One region of the Desulfotomaculum defluvii genome, then DNA from elsewhere that is predicted to be linked to it. Evidence: riboswitches for the same ligand, from Rfam matches in the RefSeq annotation. Region 1 holds a riboswitch; the other holds the start of a gene.
The links. Region 1 has a riboswitch for cyclic di-AMP ahead of ACYQ03_RS05740 (C40 family peptidase). Riboswitches for the same ligand answer to the same signal wherever they lie in the genome.

Region 1 (3,430 bases):
ATGAGCTACTTGCCTTTGCTAAGGATGCTAACCAACTAAACAAAGACGAATTATATTATGCCGCTGCCATGTATAACAAAGGCATTATGAAAGGTACCCCCGATGGCTACCTAAATCCCTTTAAGCCCATTTCCAGAGGTGAGTTCGCGGTTATGGTCAGTCGTTTTATTGACGTCTCTGATCTAGACGATGTCACTGATGAAGAAGAACAAACTAAGGACTACATTGATAAGTTAACCCCTGCCCATAATGCTAAGATTGATGTTGATACCAAAGAGTTCACCATTAACTTTGAAGAAGATATGGACTATGCAGATGGCAAAGACCTCGAGGATTTAGCTGATGCAGTGAACATTTATGAGTATAGTAATGGTAGATGGGTTGATGCTGATCTAGAATACGCCGTTGTCTTCACCAAAAATGAGGACGAACTGGTGGTTAAATTGGATGACAATGAGGAACTTGATGCCAACACTAGGTATTGTATTACCTTTAATAGCGGTATTCTTGTAGAAGCTGATGAAGATGACAATACCTTCGATGGAATTAAAAAAGGAGAATGGTCCTTTATCTCCGAGGCTGTTGAATTAGATGTAGATGAGGTATCAGCATCCAATGATACCACAGTTGTTATTAAATTTAACCAGACAATTAATAAGGGTACTGATTTCTCCACCAATGGTGACGGAATTCATGTAATGGATGGGAATACCGAACTGGATATTGATGCTGCCAGTATCAGCGGCAGTAAGTTAACCCTTACCCTGGACAATGATGACAGCTTAGAAGATGGTGAAGAATACACTGTCTGGTTTGAAGAAGATATCGTTAAGGGCTTCGAAATTGAGGAAGATGACGCCATAGAATTTACTTTTGAAGATTAAACTGACAAAGGCACCCTGTGGGGTGCCTTTTCGTTTCGACTGGCCATGGTTCATGGCACACTCTTACCAAGGTTCTCTTATAACTGAAGGCTGGTGGCTGAAAACTAAATTTACCATAAAAAAGCCCCGGATCACCACATCCAGGGCTTTTCCTATTTACTTTAATATTCTGTTGGCACCGCGATACTTGGGAGACCAGTATTTATCGGACAAAGAATCGATACGAATACCGCGGGAGGAAGATGCATGAATAAATTGACTGTTCCCTATATAAATACCAGAATGGTTAATCCCATACCCACCAGTATTAAAGAACACTAGATCACCAGGACGTAAATTACCTTTACTAATGGCCATACCTGCATTATATTGACCTGCAGCGGTATGAACTAAATCAAAACCGAAGTTTTTAAAGACATAACGTACATAACCCGAGCAATCAAAGCCTGCAGGGCTTTCTCCACCAGAACGGTATCCTACACCGATATACTGCTTGGCATAATCCAAAACAGCTATGGCACGGTCTACAACACCCCTAGAAGAAGTCTGGGATTCTTCTGTGCGAGGTCTCACTGCTTGATTAGTTGATGGATCAGGGACCTCTAAGACCTGACCAATTTGTAAATTATCACTACTCAATTTATTCAGTTGTTTAACGTTCTCCACCGATGTTCCGTTACGATTAGCTATGGTCCACAAGGTATCACCCTTTTGTACAGTCACCTGGGCTGCATCTGCAGCACCAGTCCAGACCACTGTGGCCAGGCACACAGAGGCGGCCAGAACTACCATCTTTTTAAGCAACGACAATGATGTTATCCCCACTTTCTACGCCTACGGAGTTAGCTGACGGATTCGGGTAGAAAGTTCACCCGCTACCAAAGGTAGTTCACCCCACTAGAACGGTTCCCCCGTTTTCAATGAAATTAGGCGTTTTTCATATTTTATTAACAAATTCGGCGAATGTTTCCAGTTTCCTGCCAAAAGTTAATACTTTTTTGTCAAAATGACTGATTGAGTCTTAAGTCCCGCCTACTGTTCACCACTATTTTCATATTTTACCTTAAGAATGGAAATAATGTTTTTGAGCATTTATATTATTCATTAACTTTAATCAGGTGAACACTTTATGACTTTAACCCATGCCACCTGGAATTGTGCCAAGGTCATGCTATCCTTAACCTTACCTTTTCAGGTCATTATAAAAACAGATAGGCCACGCAATACCCATGATTTTTGCAATCAACAAGCCATTGAAATATTAAAGAAAGACGGCTTGAACAGTGAAGGACGATTGTTGCAATCCCATTTGGAGATATTAAACAGAGGATCCCAATGGAGTGATCAGGGCTTTAAAAATATTAGTCATTATTACATTCATGCCAAGAATACTGGGCTCTGGCATGGACCTGATGCTCCGACAGAATGTCAGTATTACTTTGAACGTGCTATTAGATATTGGCGATCCGGCTGCCCGGAAAAATCTATTTTTTATTTAGGTGCTGCCTGCCATATTTTGCAGGACTTGTGTGTGCCCCATCATGCCTGTGGTCTGGTACTTAGTGGTCATAAATTTTTTGAAGATTGGTCCCGGGAAAACTACCACGACTTTGTGGTTAGGTTAGAAGGCATTTATCACGTTTCAACCCATGCCTGTGGCTGGGTAAAGGAAAATGCCAGGATCTCCTCCCATTACCTACCCGAATTAGTTCAGCACAAGGGAAAAGTGCCAGTTGAAAGGGTTGCAGGGATTTTGCTGCAACGGGCTCAACGGGTCACCGCAGGATTTCTTGAATTTTATTTTCAAAGTATAAAAAAATCCTCACCTAGTTAAGGTGAGGATTTTGAGAAAAATACTATATTTTAATAAACCCTAAGCCATTTAGAATAATGATTACAATGGCTATGGGGGAAACATAGCGGATGGCAGAAAGGTAAAAACTTATGGTTGATCTATTATTTAGACTTCCAGAATTCGTGACTTCATCAAATACCGCCCTCCTAGTAAGTTTCCAGCCTGCAAAAATAGCAATGAACAAACCAGTAATAGGCATCATCAAATTATCAGTTAGATAGCCATAAAAATTAAATAAGTTCATGTTAAATATCTTTACATCGGCCAACAGACTATTGGAAAGGGTCGCCGTACCCCCAACCGTTGCCATGAGTAATCCTGTAAATATAGTTGCTGTTATTCTAGACCAACCTCTTTCTTCTGTTAGGTAAGCCACAGGGGAATTATAAAGAGAAATCATTGCGCCCATAGCAGCGATGGAGGCCAGAACAAAGAAAACAATTAAAAATAGCTGACCAAAGGGCATGGAGTTAAAAACCATTGGAATAGTAATAAAAAGTAAAGAAGGTCCCATAGCAGGACTAAATCCGAAGGCAAAAACTGCCGGAAAAATTGCCATGCCTGCCAGCACGGAAACAAGTGTATCTGCCAAAACAACCTTTATCCCAGTCCCTATCAAATTTTCACTTTTTCCAATATAGCTACCATAGGTGGTCATAACACCTAACCCAACAGAAAGCTTAAAAAAAGC
Region 2 (3,430 bases), on a different contig from region 1:
CATTACTGGCTTTGATGGTATAGGTGGTGTAGAAACTAGAGGAAAACATCGATTAGGCGTACCTAGAACGGAATATTAAAACCATAGTACCCCTTCCTAAAGTCTAGCATATGATGATCTAGGACATTTTAGGGAGGGATTTCCTTTATGGTAAACTTTTTGAAAGCCGTTGAAAAAGCCAAATGGCGTTTACTAGGTATTAAAAATGTTGTTGGTGTTGGTGTGGGCTATAAACATGTGGGTTTGGAAAGAACGGAACAAAAGGCAATTATTATCTTTGTATCGAAAAAAGAAGGTGCTGAAACTTTAAGTCGTGAGGAACTAGTACCCTATAAAATTAATGGTTTAGAGACAGATGTTATTGAAGTTGGAGAAATACGTTTTTTGGAAGATGATAGAAAAAAGCATGTTAGACCAGCCCGCCCTGGTCTAAGTCTGGGGCACTATCGAGTTACGGCCGGCACCTTTGGAGCAGTGGTAAGGGATCGCACCACTGGTGAACCACTTATCCTTTCGAACAACCATATTTTAGCCAATGCTACGGATGGTAAAGATGGTCGGTCTGCTCCGGGAGACCTAATTTTACAACCTGGTGAATATGACGGTGGAACAAAGAATGACCGAATAGCAACACTATTAAGATATATTCCGATCCAAAAGGGAGAAGCACCTGCTACTTGCCCCATAGCCAATGGGGCATCCCGTATTGCAAACATGTTTGTTCACGCCATCCGGCCCAATTACGATTTGAAATTTTTTAAAAGAGAAGGGGTTGCAAACCATGTGGATTGTGCAGTTGCCCGACCCCTGAATCCAGATATGATTAACGATGATATTATTGGCTTTGGAAAGATACAAGGTGTTGCAGAGGCTAAACCTGGTATGAAGGTATTTAAGAGTGGCAGAACAACAGGAATCACCTCTGGGGTAGTTACTGCCATAGGTACCACGATGCAAGTTAAAATGGATGATAATAATAATGCTTATTTCAGTAACCAAGTAATTTGTGATATGAAATCTCAGGGCGGAGATAGCGGCTCCTTAGTACTTACTGAAGGGAACAGAGCAGTTGGTTTATTGTTCGCAGGGTCCGACCGAGTAACTGTCTTCAATCATATTCAGATGGTGTTAGATAAACTAAATGTTGAGTTTTAGGAAGGAAAGCCCCGCGACGAAGAACGTGGGGCTTTTGTTTCGTGTAAAAAAATGGTATATATGTTTTAAAATGAGTTTACAACCAAAAAAATGTTTGTACACATCTTCTAGCTAATTAAATAATTTATTACCAGGTATTACGACTTTTGTAAAATCAGGTATTTTTATGTATTATTTAGGACAGGCACAGATGCCATGTAACAGAAATGCCGAATCCCTTGAGGTACGGAGGAACCGTTTATGGGGGTGAATCCTTTTAGGTAGGGTTTTCCTTGCCCGAACCCGTCAGCTAACTCCGGAGGCAAAAAGGAAAGGAGAAAAGAAATGCAGTATCGCTTAAAGAATTTTTCTGTGTACCTGGTTACCGTGTTCCTATTTACCCTTATGCTGTCTCTTATGACGGCACAGTCAGCTAGGGCAGCCACCGATGACAGCCAAGAAATGGTTAGGCTGATTAATGAAGCCCGTAGTAAAGCCGGTCTTACAGCACTAATGGTAGACCAGCAGCTTTCACTGCAAGCTGCCAAGAATCTTGAATACTACCAAAGAACCGGTCAGAGTCCCAGTTCAACCATGTTGCTAGATATTGCTAAAAGCGGTGGTTATAGTACCATTGGACAAACTATTGTACGTAGTAATGATGTTGCAACCATGGTGCAAAAGCAGTTAGTATATTATGGCAGCCGCTCAATTTTAAATGCAAAATATAACAGAATTGGGTTAGCTTTTATGGATACTAGCAGTGGTAAGATCTGTGTTCAATTGTTAGGTTATAAACCCATAACTGAACCTATTGAGAAACCAGAGCAACCAGTTCCCCAACCGGAGCCAACTCCTCAGCCTGAGCCGGCGGCTCCACAGCCAGAGCCAGAGCCACAACCAGAGCCACAGCCAGTACCCCAGGAACCTACTTCCTTTATGAATGATTTCCAAAAGCAAGTAGTGAACCTAGTAAATGCTGAACGGGCTAAGTATGGATTGCAGCCTCTGGTAGCTAAAGAAGACTTGACTAAAGTTGCTCAGGCAAAAGCACAGGATATGTACCAGAGCAGGTATTTTTCCCACACTTCTCCTAATTATGGCTCTCCCTTTGATATGATGCGCAAATTTGGTATCAGCTACCTAGCAGCTGGGGAGAATATTGCTATGGGTCAAAAAACCCCGGAGCAAGTTATGCAGGACTGGATGAATAGCTCAGGTCACCGTGCCAATATATTAAATGCTAAATACAATGAAATCGGTGTAGGCGTATATCAAAGCTATAGTGGCTATGGTTATATCTGGGTTCAGGAATTTGCTCGACGGTAATTGTCTATATAAAAACTAATTAGATAATTGGACAACAAAATAGCCTGTACAATGCCTTGTTCCATAAAAGGGAAACGGGAGGAAAAATTTCCTCCCGTTTTTTTGCATTTTCTTAAGGATTGACCACAATTTCAGCACATTTCTCCAGACAATCCAATATATATATTAAGGAGATACCTTGAAAGGAGGCTAAGATTGATGATCATGAGAAAAAGACCCAAGCTAAAGTTCCGACAGAATAATGATGAAAACCAAAATCAACAGTTTGAGACAGAAAGGATCAGGGTCAAGCAGCTCATTGGAGAAAACACTGAACAAAATATTATCCGAGCTACCGTTAAACTACCCTATGGTTACCCGGATATTGAAGAGACTCTTTCCATCGACACAAGAGTAAGATTAAAAAAAGCTGAAGTTATCCCCAATAAGGTCATCGTAGAAGGAAAACTGCGTTTCAGAGTTTTATACACCGCCTTTGAAAAGGATCAGTCTGTTCACTCATTCGATGAAGAGATTGAGTTCACTGATTTTGTTGAGGTGGAAGGTGCTCGGCCGGGTATGGATGCGGAAATTGAATTTGTGGTTGAGGACTTTAGCCTAAAACTAACTCGTGAATGCGAATATGAACTTGTGGCTGTGCTTCAGATTACTGCCAAGGTTACCGAGGATCGTGAAGTTGATGCAGTTATCGAATGTCCCAATGGTTTTACCTGTGAAACAGAAAGAATGAGTTTGGAGCAGGTAGTGGGCAGCAATATCAAACAAATTTTGATAGATGATGAATTTGACATACCTGATGAAAGAGATTTCCTTATTACTGACGTTCTTAAGTGTATGTGCGATGTAGAAATAACTAAGGTTAGAGTTATCAGGAATAAGATACTTTTTGATGGCGAAGTCGATATGGAATGCCTTTATGCAGTTGAGAAAAATGACCATAAGGGAAAACCAGGCCACGGGGAATGGC

Region 2: another riboswitch for cyclic di-AMP. It lies ahead of ACYQ03_RS02245 (CAP domain-containing protein); the one in region 1 lies ahead of ACYQ03_RS05740 (C40 family peptidase).

Annotation. Positions count from the first base shown of each region.
Region 1 covers NZ_BAAHYV010000006.1:627,259-630,688, reverse strand. Annotated here, with positions in the region: gene ACYQ03_RS05745 (S-layer homology domain-containing protein) at 1-884, shown strand, start outside; gene ACYQ03_RS05740 (C40 family peptidase) at 1,041-1,694, opposite strand; cyclic di-AMP (ydaO/yuaA leader) riboswitch at 1,700-1,827, opposite strand; gene ACYQ03_RS05735 (zinc dependent phospholipase C family protein) at 2,014-2,718, shown strand; gene ACYQ03_RS05730 (sodium-dependent transporter) at 2,741-3,430, opposite strand, start outside.
Region 2 covers NZ_BAAHYV010000004.1:105,616-109,045, forward strand. Annotated here, with positions in the region: gene yabG (sporulation peptidase YabG) at 1-79, shown strand, start outside; gene ACYQ03_RS02240 (chymotrypsin family serine protease) at 148-1,155, shown strand; cyclic di-AMP (ydaO/yuaA leader) riboswitch at 1,353-1,474, shown strand; gene ACYQ03_RS02245 (CAP domain-containing protein) at 1,480-2,463, shown strand; gene ACYQ03_RS02250 (DUF3794 and LysM peptidoglycan-binding domain-containing protein) at 2,662-3,430, shown strand, end outside.